DNA from 2 places in the Virgibacillus sp. Bac330 genome. Region 2 is predicted to be linked to the other one. Evidence: a T-box and tRNA genes for the amino acid it is inferred to sense, from the RefSeq annotation. Region 2 holds a T-box; the other holds one or more tRNA genes.
What was found. A T-box is a leader RNA that pairs with one kind of tRNA and senses whether it is charged. The one in region 2 lies ahead of thrS (threonine--tRNA ligase), so its partner is inferred to be a tRNA-Thr.

Region 1: it has a tRNA-Thr gene. The T-box ahead of thrS (threonine--tRNA ligase) is inferred to sense a tRNA for this amino acid. The anticodon was not compared.

Annotation. Positions count from the first base shown of each region.
Region 1 covers NZ_CP033048.1:2,499,513-2,510,044, reverse strand. Annotated here, with positions in the region: gene purU (formyltetrahydrofolate deformylase) at 1-31, shown strand, start outside; gene D9780_RS11680 (hypothetical protein) at 125-835, opposite strand; gene D9780_RS11675 (DUF6366 family protein) at 987-1,199, shown strand; gene D9780_RS11670 (hydantoinase/oxoprolinase family protein) at 1,491-3,533, shown strand; gene D9780_RS11665 (hydantoinase B/oxoprolinase family protein) at 3,533-5,494, shown strand; tRNA gene D9780_RS11660 (tRNA-Thr) at 5,799-5,871, opposite strand; gene D9780_RS11655 (DinB family protein) at 6,068-6,580, shown strand; gene D9780_RS11650 (glycoside hydrolase family 13 protein) at 6,668-8,449, opposite strand; gene D9780_RS11645 (sugar ABC transporter substrate-binding protein) at 8,716-9,996, shown strand; gene D9780_RS11640 (sugar ABC transporter permease) at 10,110-10,532, shown strand, end outside.
Region 2 covers NZ_CP033048.1:3,340,719-3,351,250, forward strand. Annotated here, with positions in the region: gene D9780_RS15605 (DUF4247 domain-containing protein) at 1-167, shown strand, start outside; gene D9780_RS15610 (DUF350 domain-containing protein) at 469-864, shown strand; gene D9780_RS15615 (polyamine aminopropyltransferase) at 1,019-2,584, shown strand; gene thrS (threonine--tRNA ligase) at 3,077-4,993, opposite strand; T-box leader at 5,288-5,513, opposite strand; gene D9780_RS15625 (hypothetical protein) at 5,751-6,479, opposite strand; gene D9780_RS15630 (substrate-binding domain-containing protein) at 7,545-8,570, shown strand; gene D9780_RS15635 (glycoside hydrolase family 13 protein) at 8,897-10,532, shown strand, end outside.

The sequences.
Region 1 (10,532 bases), 840 kb from region 2:
TGTGTATCAAAATAAAACGATCGTGTTTTAGGGAAAGGGAACTTTTCTCCTTTCCCTATAGGGAAACAATAATATAAGAAAAACGTAGCTACCGTCATAAGACTTTAACGATAGCTACGTTTTTCTAATACCCAATTTTGGCGTTATGTAGTTTCCAATGCATATTTTGTTTCGGGTCACCGTTGGACATCAGTGTGCCTTTTATTGTTACTTTATCCCCAGGTTTCAATGCTTTCTTTGGAGTACTTCTTCCAAAATCGGCAAGAAACACTTGGTAGGCCTCATTTTTTTTACTTGATTTAATTTTAGACCATTTTTGCCCGTTGTATTTGGCTCCTCCCCAGACGTATACCTTTTTTCCTTTGGCTTCCATTACGTAACCTTTCCAAGTTACCTTTTTTCCAGATAAATGCTTATCCCATGTTTTCTTTTGTGTACTACGGCTTAATTTTTTGTATTCTTTCGTAAAAGTAGGGAAATTTTGTACTGCTTTTATCGTTTTTTTCTGTTGAGAAGAAAGCGCGTTCGTTTTCTTTTTGCGTTTATCATCGTCGTATTCGTCGTCATCTTCTTCGTCATCGTAATCGTAATCATCATCAATTACCCGTTTATCTTTATCCGGGGTTTCAGCTTTGCTTTGTTCTTGGTTTGCATACTTTTCTTTCAACTCGTCAGGCATCATAAAGGATGCTATGCTAAATAAAACGATGGAAACGAGTGTTATCAAGCCGCCTCTGTATTTTTTCTTTTTAATAGCACCTACGATTAGTAGGATAATGCCAGCAATGATCCCCAATGATGCGATTGTACCTAATATTGTACTGATTATAGCCATATGAATTCCTCCTCCACGTAATAGTATCATAAAAAAGGAAGCGGTTGTATAAATTTGTTAGCTAATATGAACAGCCAAAAATGCTTTTTTCCATTGGCTTAGAGAAGATTCTGCCTTGTACATATTGAATTAGGAAGGGAGGAAGTGCGTAATGAAAAAAGACGGAGAGGGTAAGGAAACTCCTGAAAGAAAAAGGGAAAGAATGAGACAAGAGGAATTAAAGAATTCTTCAAGTAGTATTCATGGAAGTGTTTTGTCGGATTTAGTAGGTGCTTTAGGTTGGAAAGGTAGTTTACTATTCGTTATTGCGATAGTAATAGGTTTATTCATCACGTCTGTTTATATTCTGAATATACATCTTTAGGAAGCGTGTATTCTAAGCCAATTAAAAAAACGTGACAATTGCAAGATTATTTGTTAAAATATTTTTTAAATAAAGAATAATTCGTATTTTAATAATTAAATTTAATTAACTGCCAAATCTAATTGACTCTCTTTTTTCGGTTGAGCAAACCCTAGATTAAAACCAGTTATATTGATGGATTTTTTCTGTCTGTATAACTGGTTTTTATTATTTTTAACTATAGGAAAATGTGAGTTTTTTGGTTTATAGGATAGGAAAAACAAAGGCTTTCTAAAGCATTGGAGGAGAAATATGAGAAAATTAAGAGTTGCTGTTGATGTGGGTGGGACGTTTACAGATGTGTTTGTATTCGATGAAGTTAATAAGAAGATTTCTGTAGAGAAAACATCATCTACTCCTGCAAATCCTGATATTGGTGTCATACAAGGGCTGAAAAAGGTTAATATACCTTTTGAAGAGATCAAGGTTTTTTCGCATGGTACGACTGCAGGGACTAATGCTTTAATAGAACGGAAACTTCCTAATACGGCACTAATTACTACGAAAGGATTTCGTGATGCAATAGAAATACGTAGAGGTACAAAATTGGATTTATGGGATGCGTATAACGATGTTGCCCAGCCATATATCAAAAGAAGAGATCGTTTTGAAATTACAGAAAGAACGGATTACGCTGGTGATATCCTTGTTAATGTAAATGAGCAGGAAGTAAAAGCATTAGCACATAAGCTGAAAAAAAGGGGGGTAGAAGCCATTGCTGTTTGTTTTTTAAATGCTTATATCAATGGGGGAAATGAACGTGTAACAAAGGAAATATTACAAGAGCAACTACCAGATGTTTTCATTACTATTTCTAGTGATATTCTTCCAGAAATTTTTGAACATGAGCGGATGAGTACAACAGTAATTAATGCTGTTCTTGGTCCAAAAATAACCAATTATATGAAGACATTGGAAAGTAAATTAGGTGAAAAGGGGTATAAAGGTGAAATTTTAATTATGCATTCTGGAGGTGGTGTGATTACTTCGGAAAATGTACCAAAATACGCGGGACGACTTGCAAGTTCGGGTATTGCTGCTGGAGCAATTGCAAGTAAACATATTGCAAGTTTATGCGGGTATAAGAATGCCATTGGATTAGATATGGGCGGAACAAGTACGGATATTTCTTTAGTTTATGATGGAAATTTGAAAATGACAAAAGAATGGTATATCGAATATGGGTATCCAATAGGATTTCCAAGTATTGAACTGATGACAATTGGTGCAGGGGGAGGGAGTTTAGCTTGGATTGATGCAGGTGGTTCTCTGAGAAATGGTCCAGAGAGTGCTGGTTCATTTCCTGGCCCTGCGAGTTATGGAAAAGGTGGAACACAGCCTACAAACACCGATGCGAATTTGGTATTAGGTCGGCTCAGCAACTCCCTATTAAATGGCGAGATGCAGTTAAAAAAAGAACAAGCTGTTCAATCGCTGCAACCAATATGTGAAACGTTTGGCTATACTTCTCTGGAAGCCGCAGACGCGATATTAAATGTAGCTAATGCTAACATGAGTGATGCGCTTCGTCTTATTTCGGTTAGAAAGGGCTATGACCCAAGAGACTTCGTATTAGTTGCTTTTGGTGGAGCAGGAGGATTGCATAGCGCTTATCTAGCAAAAGAACTGCATATTCCTCATGTTATTATACCCACCTATCCTGGTGTTGCAGCTGCATACGGCTGTTTACTTGTTGATTACCGCCACGATATAACCCAAACTTATGTAGCCAATATGGAAGATGTGGATCAAGAAGATTTAAATAAGGCATTTGCTAAATTAGAGCAAAAGGGAATAGAGTTATTAAAAAAGGAAAAGGTCTCCGTACAAAACATGCAATTGATTCGGCATTTGGAAATGCGTTACTCCGGTCAATGGAGGTCGCTAGCTGTCACTGTCAATCGTCCAATCGTTTCTTTAAGTAGTGCTTTAGACAAGTTTCACCAAGAACATGAGCGGGCATTCGCCTTCTCGAATCCAGATCAAAAGGTAGAAATTTATGGATTACGTGTTGAGGCTATTGGGACGGTACCTAAACCAGAACTAGCAAAAGAGGAGCCTTCAGGGAATTTAGAAAATGCTTTAAAGGAATATCGTCATGTTTATTTTAAGGAAGAAGATGGTTTAGTTCGTACACCAATATATAAACGGTCACTTCTCCCAGTAGATAGCTTTATACATGGACCTGCAATTGTCGAACAGCTAGATACGACAATTATTATTCCGCCACAGTTTACCGCTACCGTTGATGAGTATAAAAATATAATTATTCATGTGAATATAGGGGGAGCGTGATGGAAGTGATGAAAAACAATTCTTTAGATCCAGTAACATTTGAAGTGTTAAAGAATAGTTTTATTAATTTAGTTGATCAGATGTCGGAACAGATAATACGAACGTGTTATTCGTTTGTTATATATAATCGAGATTTTAGTTCTGCATTATGTGACGCTAATGGGAATATTGTAATGCAAGGTACGCAGGATATCGCTGTTCATGTAGGCACTTTACATTTAACTGCAAAAGCAATTATTGAAGATTTTCAAGAGGATATTCACCCCGGGGACGTATTTCTCATTAATGATCCTTATCGTGGGGGGACTCATTTTAGTGATGTTAGGGTGATAAGACCGGTTTTCTACCGGAAAACACTGATTGCATTTATCCAGTCAAATGGTCACTGGGCTGATGTTGGTGGAGGTATGCCTGGATCTTTTGATGTTAGCTCTAAGGCTCATTTTGGAGAAGGTGTTCGCATACCTCCAACTCGAATTTGGAGTAAGGGTAACTATTTGAAAGATGTAGCTAATCTTATTGTGAGCAATATGCGGGTGCCAGAAGAACGGTTTGGAGATTTACGTTCTCAGGTAGAAGCAACAAAAGTAGCGGAAAAAGAGCTTCTCAGATTAATAGATAAATATACAATAGATAAAGTATTATTAGCATTTGCTGAAGTTCAAAACTATGTAGAACGATTAACCAGAGAGAAATTAAAGCAGCTTCCAAACGGAACATGGGAAACAATAGATTATATTGATATGGATCCAGATTTTGGAGACGGAATGATTCCTATTAAAGTAAAATTATCTATTAAAGATGATCAAATTGTTTATGATTTGGATGGGACACATTCCACTATTGGTTGTTTTTTGAATGCAACTTTTGGTTCCTCACTTTCGGGTCTATATGCTGGGACGAAAACGTTTTTTCCTGATATACCATTAAACTCTGGCTTCTATCGCGTTATAGAAGCAAGTTTACCAAAAGGTTCCGTTGTTCATGCAGATTGGCCAGTGGCTGTATCTGGTTTTTGTTCAGGACCATTTGAGAAAATTATGAATGCTTGCTTTGAGTTGTGGTCACATATTATGCCGGAAAAAGCGCTAGCATGTTCTTTTAATTTAGAGTATTTATTAATTGGAGGATGGGATCAAAGAGAAGGATATAATCAATTTTTTATGTGGTATGACTGGATGGTCGGTGGCCACGGTGGTCGTATAAGTAAAGATGGGGCGAATGCTATGTCACCAGTCTTTGGAGCGGGGTTGAGTGTGCAACCTTGTGAAGGTCAAGAGCGTTTAACCCCTGTGATTACATCTTATCATAAAATTATGACTGATTCTGGAGGACCCGGTGAATATCGCGGAGGGTGTGGAGTTGAGAAAGGGGGAACACTAACGGCGATTCAAGATGCTGTTATGTCTGTATGTTGTGACCGTTCAAGATCAGTTACATGGGGGATCTTTGGCGGTTTGCCGTCAAACCCGCACGGAAATTGGTTAAATCCTCAAACAGATAAAGAAGAATTTTTAGGTGCTTTTTTTTCTAATGTTTCATTAAAAGAAGGGGATAGATTTACAAGACCATCAGCTGGAGGAGGCGGACTTGGCGACCCACTAAAACGTAATCCACAATCGGTATTAGAAGATGTTAAAGATGGCTACGTTTCTATTGCTCGTGCAGAAAAAGATTATGGCGTGGTTATCAAGGCAATTGATCCTGATGTTGATCATTATGAAATTTTACAAGAAGAAACCAGCAGTATGCGCAATTATATAAGAGAAAATAGAAAGGTGTGGCTAACAGAAGACCCACAAAATGTAATTATAAAGTATAGAGATGGGATAATAGGGAAATTAGACTTAATTCGTCAATATGGCGTAATTATTGATTTTTCAACAAACACTGTTTTGGAAAAAACAACGCAACAGTTTCGAGAGATGCTTCACAAGCGCTCAGTAGCTTATTGGGAATAGAGAAATCATCTGTGGTGGGATTTTTATAAGTATTATCTATATCAGCTAAGTTAGGAAAAAATGAGACATAGCAAATTACAAAGGCTAATATGCTATGTCTTGTTTGCGGAAAATATGCTTTATGCACATTTTTTTAATCAGTCTTAACTTAAAATGTTTAATTATTACAGTAATCTAATAAATCCAATATCACCAAAATTAGTATAGATTTAGTCGGCAGATTGGTCGGCAAAAAAATGATTGAAAATAAAAATGCTGCTCTTGAATTTATCAAGAACAGCATTGTATCAATACTTGCCAAATATGCTGGTGAGAGGATTCGAACCTCCGACCCCTTCATTACGAGTGAAGTGCACTACCAACTGTGCTACACCAGCAAAGGTATTACATAAAATATAATACTCCTATCATTTTTATTCATCAACCCTTTTCCTCATAGAAATAATAATCCCAAAAGAAGGACTTTTGTGTAAATTTGGAGAATATGTATGATTGACGTTTGGGTACTAATGGTTTACCTATACAAAATAAAAAAATTATATCGAATTATATCGGGAGTGGGGAGGAAGAACGATGGAAAGTACGAAAGCGTTAGTTCATGCATTTGCTGCATGCAATAATTGGGTAAGTGAACGAACCAAAGGGCCTGAAAAGGACATGTTTCAAGCAATTGCAAAAGGAAAATGGTCGACAGCAGAGATTATTAGTCATATGACTTTTTGGGATAGGTACATTCTTGAAGAAATGCTTCCAAAAATGAAGCAAGATGCTACTATTCAGAGCGTGGACTTTGAAATAATCAACACGCCAGCCTCTGCATATGCAAGGAGTGGTGTATCTGCAAAACATCTCATTGAGCAAAAAATGATTACGCGTGAAAAATTAGTTTTTGCTGTAAAACAGAAAACAGAAGCTGAATTTTTTGCAAACTTCACATTAAACGGCGAGAAAATGGATCAATATTCTGGTTATCCACACACATTATTTAATTATATTGCCGTATTTATTTGGCATGATAATCACCACAAACAACAAATTCATTCATTTCTGTTGCATAAAGCAGGTGGACAAATCGAGTTATCTTAAGATACTATCAGCCATATACGAAACATGGAAGCCATCCTATAGTACGAAAAAGCCTTTTGAGAAACCACCTCAAAAGGCTTTGCAATACTATTTTTTAGATTCGAAAACACGATAGGCAAGAGCTGGTACAGTTAGTGGTTCTGATATATTTATACATTCTTTCTTTACACCATTTGAAAGGGAAGAAATGCTCCATTCATTCACTTGTTCTGTTGCTTTAAAAATACAAGTATTTGAGACGTTAGCTTCTTTTTCGCCTGTATTTAACAGAAAGATAAGACGTTTTTGTTCATCATATTTTTCATAGGCAATCGTGTTGGTGTTATCATCGGCATATAAAAAACGAAATGAAGCGTCATTTCCGAATAAAGGCTCCGTTTTACGTAAACGAATCAGTCCTTGTACATAGGTGAATAGCTCTCGATTTTGATTTTCTTCATCCCATTCCATACAAGCACGGCAACCTGGATCATGCCCTCCGCTCATGCCAATTTCATCTCCGTAATAGATGCATGGAGTTCCTGAGAAGGAAAACTGGAGCAGGTAAAGCAATTTAATACGGTCGATATTTTCGTTAGCTATCGTTAAAATTCTTGGTGTATCATGACTATCTAATAAATTAAATGCCACTTCATTTACATTCCTTGGGTACATATGCAATACTTTTGTAATCGCATTTTTAAATGTAGTTGCAGCCATTGTATTTTTGGCAATGAAGTCGATAACCCCATTCGTAAATGGATAATTCATAACAGCATCAAACTGGTCGCCTTGCAGCCAAGGCATGGAATCATGCCAAATTTCACCCAATATATAAGCATCTGGCTTTGCTTCTTTAACGGTACGACGAAAATCGCGCCAGAAACTGTGATCCACTTCATTAGCTACATCTAGTCTCCAACCATCAATATCAAATTCCTCTATCCAGTAACGCGCAACTTTTAATAGATAGTCTTTTACTTCCTGATTTTCCGTATTTAGTTTAGGCATTGATGCGACAAATCCAAATGTGTCGTAGTTTGGTTGTGGCTCTGTAACGACAGGGAAATTCCAAATATGAAACCAATCCTTGTACTTGGAATGCTCTTGGTTTTCCAATACATCTTGAAACGGTGGAAAGTAATAGCCACTATGATTAAATACGGCATCAAGCATTACTTTAATCCCTCGATCGTGGCAAGCTTCCACTAGCTTTTTAAACGTTTGTTTATCACCAAACTGCGGATCGATCTCCATATAATCCATGGTATCGTATTTATGATTGGAATAGGCTTTAAATATTGGTGTGAAATAAATGCCTGTTATTCCTAAACTTTCAAGGTGATCTAAATGGTTAATAACTCCTTGAAAGTCCCCGCCAAAAAAGTTTGTTGTTGAGGGATTGGTAGATCCCCAAGGTAAAGCGCCTTCAGGATTTAGAGTTTCATCTCCGTTTGCAAATCGTTCAGGGAAAATTTGATACCAAACCGTATCTTTCACCCATTCTGGTGCTTGAAATACATCGGCTGCATTTAAAAATGGAAAGCAAAAATAGTTAGCGATATCTTTTGGAGGGTTGTCAAAAATGCCACTTTCCCCATAAAAGCACGTTTCTGATCCATCACTGCAAATAAAAGCATAACGTAAACGTTTGAATAGTGGTCGAATGGCAATAAACCAATAATCATGGAAATCTGTAGAACCCGTTTTAACCATTGAATTCGTTTCCCTTTGCCACTCGTCATTTTTCCAGTTGTATGGGTCGCCAAATACAAGCTGTACTGTTTTCATATCGTCTTTCTTTGTTTGTAGAACAATGTGCAGTGTTTCTTTGTCGTAGGCATAAGCGAAGTTATTTTTAGGCCTATGATAGATTGCTTCTTTGATCAATATAATTCCTCCTTGGTTAAAACGTTTGCGCTAAAAATGATCAAAAATAAGTTTTTGACTAAAATACAGATAACTATAAATAAATAGCATCATATAAAGCACAGTTATGAAAGCGTTATCTATACTAAAATAAAAGTTTTTTTGATGAAAAAACTTGTTGCAATTTAATAGCTTTGTTGTATAATGAAATCACAGTACTGGTGCAAACGATTTCACTAAAATGCACAGTATTGCAGACTATATTACATCCTTTAGGAGGGTTAAATATGAAAAAAGGTTTACTTTATTTACTTGCAATGATCTTATTTGTTAGCGTTTTAGCTGCCTGTGGTCCAGATGATGCTCAAAAATCTGAAGGAGAAAAGGAAGCTACTAAATCAGGAGAGATGCCAGAGAAGCCTGAAAAACTGAAACTTTGGGTAAATGCGGAAGAAAAACAAGAAGAAGCATTAAAAGAAATGACAGCAGGCTACACAAAAGAAACAGGAATAGAAATAGAAATGGTGCCTGTAGATATGCTAGAGCAAATTGAAAAATTAGATGTTGAAGGCCCAGCCGGAAATGGTCCAGACGTCATTTTTCAGCCGCACGATAGAATTGGTGATTTAGTACTTAGGGGATTAGTAGACCCAGTAGATTTGGGAGATGTTGCAAAAGAATATACAGATACAGCTTTGGAAGCGATGCAATACGATGGAGAATATTGGGGATATCCAGCTGTAGCTGAGACGTATGCTATGTATTACAATAAATCTCGCGTTGAAGAAACACCGGAAACAATGGAGCAAATTATGGAAATAGCTGAAAGAGACACGGATTCTAATAAAGATGAATTTGGCTTTTTAATGGAAGCGGCTAACTTATATTTTGTATACCCTTTCTTCTCGGGAAACGGAGCGTATGTGTTTGCGAATGAAGATGGAAACTATGATATTACAGATATTGGTTTAAATAATGAAGGCGCTTTAAAAGGTGGGGAATTAGTTTCTGAATGGTTTGATAAAGAATACATCCCACAGGATTTAACTCCAGATATAATGAATGGACTGTTCCAAGAAGGAAAAGTATCAACGATTATTAACGGACCTTGGATGGTACGTGATTACTCGGAAGCGCTTGGAGATGATTTAGCTACGGTTCCGCTACCTAAATTGGAAAATGGAGAAAATCCAAAATCATTTGTAGGCGTGAAATCGTATATGCTTTCCTTCTACTCAGAAAATAAAGAATGGGCTCAGGATTTAATGGCTTATTTGACAAACTTTGAAAGTTCTATGACATATTACGATATTGCTGGAGAACTACCTGCTCGTAAAGATGCAATGGAAGATCCAATTATTGCCGATGACCCAATTTATTCTGCATTTGCAGAACAAACACAATACGGTGAGCCGATGCCTAGTGTTCCTGCCATGCAGCAAGTATGGGAGCCGTTCAATGATGGTCTAAACTTCATTTCAAAAGGTGAACCTGTGAAAGAAGTGTTGGATGAAGCAGTTGAAATAATTAAAGAACAAATAGAGGCTTCAAGAGTCAAGGAGAAATAAGTTATATAGGGGCATAGTCCCCTATATAACGTAATTTAGAATTTGTTAAAAAAGAGTGAAAAAGAAACGAACCAGCTTTATAGTTGGTAGTTTGTGATTGGAGGAGAAACGGGATGGCTACTGAAAAAAATGATACCAACGCCCGAAGAATACAGCCTCGTACATTAGCAATGATATTATCTATTATCATACCTGGATTAGGGCAAATGTATAATAGAAGGTTTTTAAAAGGATGCATATTTTTAATTGTAACGATTTCTTTTTTAGTAACCACATGGAATTTTATTGATATTGGGATATGGGGGCTATTCACGCTTGGAACGATTCCGCGTGAGCACCATTCGATCCAACTGCTTATACAGGGTTTAATTTCGTTAATTATTCTCTCATTTGGAATAGCGATCTATGTTTATAATATAAAAGACGCTCGTGCTGATGCTATAGCTAGAGAGCATAATCGTCCTAATCCCACATTATTACAAGGTGTGAAAAACTTTTACAATAATGGTTTTCCATATTTTATGATTTTGCCTGGT
Region 2 (10,532 bases):
TTTTGGACGTTGATGATTGGGGAAAGAAACGCCAAAGCAAATGTAAAAATTCTGGAGACTGTTATGGAGGCTACCATTCCTCTGGCGGCTCCTACAAGAAATCAAGTGATTCTAAATCCATCCGCTCTTCATCTGTTCGCGGCGGAGGTCCAGGTGCTGGTAAATAAACAATGCGCTATATGACAGCATCTAGCCTACCGCACATTAAAAAACTTGGCTTGTCGCCAAGTCTTATGGCGAATGACATCGTTTTTCTTATATTATAACCCTTAAACTTTCCTATAGTACAATGAAAGTACGATGACGGCTTTTTAAAGCCACTCATGTGTTAAACACTATTCATTTTAACGCTCTATTACTTTCCACTTTACTACCATTAGAATAAAGCCTAGAAAGAAACACGTTTTCTTATAAAACTATAAAACTTTATACTCTCAGGAGAGTATAAGTAAAGAAAGGATGAACATCATGGAGCCATTTGTATCTACGTTAATATACTTTTTCGTTTCCATTGCCATTGTTCTTGTTGGCTTAGTTATTTTTGAATTACTTACACAAAAATATAAAGACTGGGATGAGGTTCTAAAAGGAAATCATGCCGTTGCATTATCCATCGGTGGTAAGATTGTCGGGATTTGTATTGTGCTAGCATTCTCCATTTATAACAGCGCCGATGTTGTTGAAACATTGATTTGGGGCGGCGTTGGGATCGTTCTACAAATGATTGCGTACTTATTATTTCAATTATTTACACGTACATTCTCTGTGGAAGAACAGCTACAAAAGGGAAATATTGCGGTAGGAATTATTAGCATGTCTGTTTCCATCGGTCTTGGATTTGTAATTGGCGCATCGATTACATAAGATATGTAGCACGCTTTATAGAAGGCTGACTTGCTATTGATTTTTTAATATCAAGTTGCGTTTTTTCATTGCAATCGACTTCTTGTAGTCGATTGCCTTTTCTTTTAAACTAAGAAAAGACGATTTCATTTGATATGAGTAAAAAGTTGTTATTATGAGGAGACTTACCGTGAATCAGTTAAGCATAAAACAAAGCAAAGCAATCTATTGGGCATCTGGTATCGTATCCATATGCGGCATTATTTTTGAAGTTTTATTCGGGGCGGCAGGTTCCTATCTTTTAGGTGATGGCGTAAAACAATATACGCTAACCATTTCCTTGTTCTTAACTGGAATGGGTATTGGTGCCTCCCTTAGTGAACGTGTCACCAAAAACTTAGTCCTCTCGTTTGTATGGATTGAATATACCATTGGCATTATCGGTGGGTTCTCCACTTTTATCTTATTTGGCGTTACTGCATTCTTAAGCTCAGGAATGGACGCTTTCTTTCTCTACTTTATAACATTAGTCGTTGGTGCATTAACGGGAGTCGAACTTCCTATTTTAATTCGCAAAGCAAACGACATTGGCGTTACACTACAAAAGAGTACGGCACGTGTCCTTTTCTCTGACTATGCTGGTGGTTTAATCGGAGGCTTATTGTTTGTCTACTTATTTAGACCGCAATTTGGACTTGTGAAAACAGCCTTTATTGTAGCGCTCATTAATGTCATCGTTGCTTTATGGATTTTAGTCTATTTTAAAGCAGAAATAAAAACATTTAAGCGTCATTTTATTGCGGGAATATGCATTTTCCTCGTTTTAGTTATGGGCGTATTATTTGGCGAAAAAACAGCTTTCTTATTTGAACAAAAGCTATACAATGATCCTATTATATATAACGAGCAAAGTAGCTACCAGCAAGTTATTTTAACGAAAGAACAAGGAGATTTACGATTATTTCTTGATGGACAATTGCAATTCAGCTCAGAAGACGAATATCGTTACCATGAAGTACTTGTGCATCCAACGATGGCAACAGCTTCATCGAATGACAATGTCCTCGTTTTAGGCGGAGGAGATGGACTTGCTTTACGCGAGATTCAAAAATACGACGCTGTCAAATCGATGACACTTGTCGACCTCGATCCGAGTGTAACAAAGCTTGGCAAAGAGAACCATGAAATAACCGAACTGAACGATAACGCGTTTGCCGACGATCGTGTGCAAACCGTTAACGCTGATGCTTTTAAATACTTGCAAGAGCATAAGGATTTGTACGATGTCATTCTTGTCGATATGCCTGATCCAAACAATGAATCGCTCAATAAATTGTACACCCTTGAATTTTATCAGCTGCTTCGCAATCATTTACGGCCAGGTGGAGCAATCATGGTGCAAGCTACTAGCCCAACCTTTGCAACGGAAGTGTATTGGTCGATTGACAAAACGATCCAAGCAGCTGATCTATACACAGACAATCTCCATGTCGACGTTCCTAGCTTCGGTGATTGGGGGTTTGTCCTAGCAAAAAGAGAAAAATTCACAATTGATGAAGTAGAAATTCCTGTTGATACGAATTTTCTAACTCCTGATGTTCTCGCTGGTTTAACTACATTTGGGAAGGATATTGATGCACAGATCGTTGATGAAAAAGGAAATAACATTTCGTTAGACGTTAATACATTAATCCGACCTACCCTCATCGAAAAATATGAAAAAGCATGGCAAAATTATTAACAAACGAGCAGTTCTTTGTAAAAACTGCTCGTTTGTTTTGTGATTTTTTCGGTTACAGTTACGGTTTATTCTACTTATAGACCGTTGCTCGTTTTTCTTTTTTGCACTCTAGGCCAACGTATGCTGGGAACATGCGGAATCATGGATTCAAAAAGAACAAAGGCTCGGGGCGCCCGGTTAGCAACGTAGCGAGTGGAGCGAATCAAGGAAAGTTTTAGGAATCATGCTCCTGCAACAGGAGTATGCCAGCGCCCTCCGGCAAGCCCGTCTTTAGTCGGCCTTCCTATTTAGAACGAACCGATGATGACTTAGCTTAGGGCAATGGAGTGACGTCGCCTAGTTGCTGGGCACTGGAGCCGGGCGCGGCCCATTCGGTTGTTTGGTTACGTCATAGCATCAAATTTTATGCTTTCTGCTTTCTTATACTATAAACCTTTAAACTTTTATCTTTCCTATAGTGCAAACAGCGTAGCCTTTCAGCAGTATACTTCATTATAACGATCTCTTCTCTACCTGTTGTTTGACCCGAGCTAAAAAGCTATCTAACGGTTCACTTTCGGAAGCTTTACTGCCATACTTTCGAACGTTTACACTTCCTTTTTCTACTTCATCATCGCCTAACACAAGCGTATATGGCACCTTTTGCATTTGCGCTTCTCTTATTTTATATCCTAACTTTTCATCCCGATTATCTATCTCTACTCTAATACCCTGTTGCTTCAATTTGAAGGCTACGGACTTGCAATAGGCTTCATGCACTTTGGAAACAGGAATAATTTGCACTTGAACTGGCGCTAACCAGACTGGAAACGCTCCCGCGAAATGTTCCACTAAAATGCCAAAAAAGCGATCGAGGGAACCATAAATAGCACGATGAATCACGACAGGACGTACTTTTTCATTATGTGCATCAATATAGGATAGATCAAAGTTCTCTGGCATTTGAAAATCGAGTTGGATTGTCGCACATTGGTGACTGCGACCAAGTGCATCTTTAATATGAAAATCAATTTTAGGTCCGTAAAATGCGCCATCTCCTTCATTTAACTGATAAGGAGCCTCTAATTCTTGTAATACATTTTGCAATGCTTGTTCAGAGGACTGCCATAGATGATCCTCCCCCATTGACTTTTCTGGACGGGTAGAAAGCTCGACATCATATGTGAAACCAAATGTTTGATAAACCTGATCAATCAACTGAAACACTTGCGCAATTTCCGCTTCTATTTGGTCTTTTCTAACAAAAATATGCGCATCATCTTGACAGAAAGTACGAACCCGAAGCATCCCATTTAAAGCTCCACTGTATTCATGACGATGTACTTGACCAAATTCGGAAATCCGTATTGGTAAGTCTCGATAGGAATATAGATTATTCTTGTACAGTAACATATGGCCAGGACAATTCATTGGCTTCATCGCAAACTTCGTCTTATCCACTTCCGTAAAATACATATTTTCATGATAATGATCCCAGTGCCCAGACTGTTCCCACAAACGCTGGTTCATCATTAATGGTGTCCGTACCTCATCATAATTCGCTTGTGACTGCACCTCTCGAGAGAAATTTTCTAATTCATTGCGAATGATTTGCCCCTTAGGTAAATAAAATGGCATTCCAGGCGCTTCATCGGAAAACATAAACAACTGTAATTGTTTGCCTAATTTACGATGATCCCGTTTCCTAGCCTCCTCTAAAAAGGCAAGATGTGCTTTTAATTGACTTTGCTTCGGAAATGCATAACCATATATTCGCTGAAGCATCTTTTGATTATTATCGCCACGCCAGTATGCTCCAGAAACATGTGATAGTTGAAATGCCTTTATATATCCTGTACTTGGCAGATGAGGACCACGGCAAAGATCAACAAACTCTCCCTGACGGTAAATGGTGAGCGCTTCTTGTCCATGAATATCTTCTATAAGTTCCAACTTTAATGGTTCATTTCGCTTTGTAAATAGATCCACTGCCTCTTCATATGTTATGATTTCTTTTTCTATTGGTAAATTTTCATGTATAATTGAACGCATTTCCCCTTCAATTCGTTGTAAATCATTTTCGTTCCACGTCTCTTCTAACTTAAAATCATAATAAAAACCGTGCTCGATCGCTGGTCCAATGCCGAGCTTTACGTTTGGATACAATCTTTTCACCGCATGTGCTAGCACATGTGCCGTAGTGTGTCGTAATACTTCAACACCCTCTTTTGTTTCCAACGTATAAAATTCAACGATAGCATCGTTCATCAATTCATAGCTAACATCTACCATCATTCCATTTACTTTAGCTCCAATTGTCCTTTTACCTAAACTGGAACCAATCGATGTAGCAACCTCCTTCACAGTAATACCTTGTGTACATGCTTTTACTTTCCCATCTTTTAATTGTACTTGAATAGGTGATTTCATCATTATAAACCTCCTTGAATGGATAAACATTTTTAAATTAAACCCTTATGTGGGCTTTTATATACCAGCTTAATTAACTTCAAGATTAGCATTGTGATTAGATTTATCTTGCTTTTAGAAAAACTTGGCTTGTTATGGCAAATGGTATAGTTTTTCCTTATACTATAACCCTTAAAACTTTTATACTTTCCTATAGTGGGACAAAGATTGACTCTATTTTTTTCACCCCGTTACGGAGATATTTCTTGTGCAGTAAACCACAAAGCGCAAATAAAAAAACACACGCATCCTCTACATAAGGACGAATGTGTTTTATCCGTGGTTCCACCTAATTTCCCAAGCATCGACCGGTAATGCTTGACTCCATCTGCTGTAACGTAGCAATACGGCGTTGGTTACTCGTATTTCCCCAACACAGCTCATGAGGTGGTACACTATTTTCCATGTCTAGGAAGCTCTCACCTACTCTTCCCTCTCTGCTAGCTGTAAAAATAATGCGTATCCTCTTCATTGCTTTTATGATCTCTTAATTTTTAATAATGCTACACCAAAATGTAAAATAATGCAATAGGTGATGTTGGAAAATTACATTAATAAAGCTCGAAAAATAATAAGTTGAAAAGACGATATAGGTGACTTTCTTGGTCCGGTGGTCGGTTAAGTATGCACTTTTAAAAAAACGTCTTAACACAAATCGGCAACACTTTTAGGAAGTGTGCCGATTCAACGATAAAATTTATTTTATCGCCTACCTTAGTTACCCATTACCTGATGGCGGAAAAGTAAATGATGGTGGAGTACCTATTGCTTTACAACGATTCTGATTTACATCACAAAAATTCCCTTCAGCATCCTTAATCACTGGGCGGGTAACTGTAATAGTAGTGCGTAATATAATTTTCACTAAAATGCCAGCTACGAGTGCCTCACCAGTTGAAGCAACCAATGATATACCTTCTTGAATGAAAATTCCTTCAATTTCTAATGGCGTTTCCTGTACCATATCTTCCGGACAAGCGCCTGGAAAATCGGTATGCGCTTGAAATGGAATGTTTACTACGCCGCCAATAATACCAACTACATCCCCGTCTGTCGTTGTTATACTAATATCTGCAGGTACTATGCCTATATTAACGACTTTATCTTTGATTACTGTAACATTTTGTGTGATTGCATTTAAATTAGGTACAACATTTATAGAAAGAATATTTGTCGTACTTACTCCTTCAAACAAGGTGAGTGGTAGAGATGTTTCCGCTACTTTTTGAACCGTTTTCGTACCGACCAAAGAATTGACTAGAAAACAATCGCTATCTAGCTTTGTTGCTTTAAGTTCTTGCTTTTTAAAATTACAATTACAACTTGCTTGTTTGCAACAATCCTGTTTAAAATCATTTTTATAGCAATCATGCTTTTTATTAAGATTTTGTTTTTTGCATTGGTTACCAGTCATTACAACGCTACCGAAACGTTTTTTAGAGGACATTACATCCTTCCTCCTTTCTTAAGGCAAATATTTTATTCTTTACAAGATTATACTATTAACGAGACATACGGAGTGATTGGACATTAGGGTTAATCATCTAGTAGAGATTGGGTTATAAATAAGCTTTCGACGAACATTTTGCAAAGCTTTTTGAAGGATATTGTAAGCATGTATAGACTAAGCATGTGAAGTTGCGACTTTCTGTACGGGGATGAGCGATTTTCGGACGCGAGTGAGCGCTTTTCTTCGTTCATGAGCGATTACCGGACGCGAGCGAGCGCTTTTCTTTGATCATGAGCGATTCCTAGACGCGAGCGAGCTCTTTTCTTCGTTCATGAGCGATTACCGGACGCGGGCGAGCGCTTTTCTTCGTTCATGAGCGATTTTCAGACGCGAGCGAGCGCTTTTCTTCGTTCATGAGCGATTCCTAGACGCGAGCGAGCTCTTTTCTTCGTTCATGAGCGATTACCGGACGCGAGCGAGCGCTTTTCTTCGTTCATGAGCGATTACCGGACGCGAGCGAGCTCTTTTCTTCGTTCATGAGCGATTACCGGGCGCGAGCGAGCGCTTTTCCTCGATCATGAGCGATTTTCAGACGCGAGCGAGCGCTTTTCTTCGTTCATGAGCGATTACCGGACGGGCGTGAGCGCTTTTCTTCGTTCATGAGCGATTACCGGACGCGAACGAGCGCTTTTCTTTGATCATGAGCGATTCCTAGACGCGAGCGAGCTCTTTTCTTCGTTCATGAGCGATTTTCAGACGCGAACGAGCGCTTTTCTTTGATCATGAGCGATTCCTGAACGGGCGTGAGCGCTTTTCTTCGTTCATGAGCGATTCCTAGACGCGAGCGAGCGCTTTTCTTCGTTCATGAGCGATTCCTGGACGGGCGCGAGCGCTTTTCTTCGTTCATGAGCGATTACCGGACGCGGGCGAGTGTTTTTACAGTAATCATGAGCGACTTCCAAGCTGGAACTAGCAACTTTCTCCGTTGCACCTCATTCTTATTGACATCCTCCCTCGTATCCGCTAAAATAAAGTAAACGTTTACTCTATAAGGAAGATAACATGAAAAAATCAACGATAAAAGATGTTGCTAGAGAAGCAAATGTGTCTATTGCGACAGTATCTCGGATTTTAAATAATACGGGAAAGGGCTACTCTGACAAAACAAAGCAGCATGTAATGCAAACGATTGAACAGATGGGGTACTTCCCTAATGCTATTGCCCGTAGTTTAATTAATAATGAAAGCGGAACAATTGGAGTGCTGTTTCCTGCGGTGTCTGGAATGGTCAGTGCAGAAATGCTACATGGCATAGAAGCGGCTGCGCAAGTTTACGGAAAGAGTGTATTTGTTTGTAATACATTGTCCGACCCTGATAAAACAAAGCACTATTTACAATTACTTTATGAAAAACAGGTGGAGGGCGTTATATTTGCAAGTGGAAGGCTGACGAAAAATTTCCAAAAAATTGTTAAGCAAATGAATGTTCCTTTTGTCACTTTATCGGGAATATCTGATTTAAAGAACATACCGGAAATAAAAGTCGATGATCTAAAAGCTACCTATGATGCTACGAATTATTTAATCAAGCATGGGCACACAAAACTCGCTATGGTTAGTGGACCGCCTCATGACTTAATTGCAGGTACGCCTCGGATGGAGGGCTTTAAGCAAGCATTAAATGATGCAAACCTTCCTTGTAAATCATCACAGATTAGTTGGAGTAGCGCCTTCTATTTTGAAGATGGCAAACATGCATTTCGTTCCATTATGAAAAGCCACCCAGAGATTACTGCAATTGTTGCAGCAAGCGATGAAATGGCGGCTGGTGTTATTTCTGAAGCAAATGCACAAGGAATACGTGTCCCTGAAGATGTATCCGTTATTGGCTATGATAATACGAAGTTAGCTACAATGACTGTTCCTTCATTAACTACTGTATCTCAAGAGTTCGACGTGATGGGGTATCGTGCTGGCGAGTTGCTATGCCAGTGTATTACGGGGGAAGATATGGATTCGATTATCATGGAACACAAAATAATTGAAAGAGAATCGGTGAAAAAGACAAAGGCTCGGGGCATAGTTTAGCAACGTAGCGACTGGAACGAACCAATGAAAGATATCGGATTCATGCCACAAAACAAGTGGTATACCGACATCGTTCGGCAAACCCGTTTTTAGTCAGCCTTCCCCTTAGCCATGAACCGATGATAACTTAAAAGTCGCCTAGTTGCTGGGCGAATGCGCTGGATGTGGCTATTCAGTTATTATACCTACACAAGTTACTCTATCTTTAAATATAACAAGTTCATCTTTTCTTTTTAACGAAGGCTTTCGCCATAAGGTTTGGCGACAAGCCAAGTTTACTAGCAGTAGAGTAAACGTTTAACCTCAAACAGAAAAGGAAGGTTTTCATGACACAAAATAATTGGTGGAAAGAAAGCGTCGTTTATCAAATCTATCCACGTAGCTTTCATGATAGCAACGGTGATGGAATTGGAGATATACAAGGAATTATTCAAAAACTAGACTACTTGAGAAAGCTTGGAATCGATGTCATTTGGCTATCCCCTGTGTACGATTCCCCAAATGATGATAATGGTTATGATATTCGTGATTACCAAAAAATCATGGATGAATTCGGAACGATGGAAGACTTTGATACATTGCTTGAAGAAGCACATCAACGCGGTCTTAAAATCGTAATGGATCTTGTAGTGAATCACACATCCGATGAACATGCTTGGTTTGTCGAGTCAAGATCAAGTAAAAACCATTCAAAAAGAGATTATTATATTTGGAAAAAAGGAAAAGAAAATGGGCAACCACCGACGAATTGGGAATCCGCATTTAGCGGCTCTGCATGGAAATATGATGAGACAACGGATGAATATTTTCTGCATATGTTTAGCGAAAAGCAACCTGATTTAAATTGGGAAAACCCAGATGTCCGTAATGACGTGTACCAAATGATGCGCTGGTGGTTAGATAAAGGAATAGATGGTTTTCGTATGGATGTGATCAACTTAATATCGAAAGATCAAACCATGCCTGAACGCGAACCAGATCCAGGTAAAGAACTTGTTTCCGCATTTGAATTTCATATGAATGGACCGCGTATTCATGAATTTTTACATGAAATGAATCAAAAAGTGCTCGCTGATTATGATATTTTAACAGTTGGAGAAATGCCAGGTGTAACCGTCGAGGATGCGAAGCTTTACACTGGGGAAGAACGTGAAGAACTGAATATGGTATTTCATTTTGAACATATGGGACTTTGGAATGGACCAGATGGGAAATGGTCCAACATGCCTTGGAAGCTTACCGATTTAAAAAAAATTCTAAGTAAATGGCAGTACGGTCTAGAACATGAAGGCTGGAATAGTTTGTACTGGAATAACCATGACCAACCGAGAGTCGTTTCTCGTTTTGGCAATGATAAAGAATACCGTGAGAAATCAGCTAAAATGCTCGCCACTCTCCTCCACGGCATGAAAGGAACACCTTATATCTATCAGGGAGAAGAAATTGGTATGACGAACGTCCAATTCCCTTCCATTGATGATTATGAAGATATCGAACTGATTAATTGGTATCATGAACGCTTGGCACAAGGGCATCATAAAGAGGACTTAATGCAAGCTATTTATGCTATTGGTCGTGATAACGCTAGAACACCAATGCAATGGAGTGACAAGCCACATGCAGGATTTACAACAGGACAACCTTGGTTAAACGTAAATCCAAATTACACGACAATAAATACAGAAGCAGCTCTTGCTGATCCTAACTCTATATTCTATTATTATCAGCAATTAATTGCCTTGCGGAAACAAGAACCGACCATCATCCACGGAAAATTTGATTTATTACTTGAAGATAACGAAGAAATATTTGCTTACACGAGAACACATCAAGAAGACACTTTGCTCGTCGTATGTAACTTTACAGATCAGCAACAGACATGTGAACTACCAAACGTGCCAGAAGGCCAAGAAATCTTAATTACGAACGAGCCAACAAAAACGATGCATTCCGTTCGCCAAT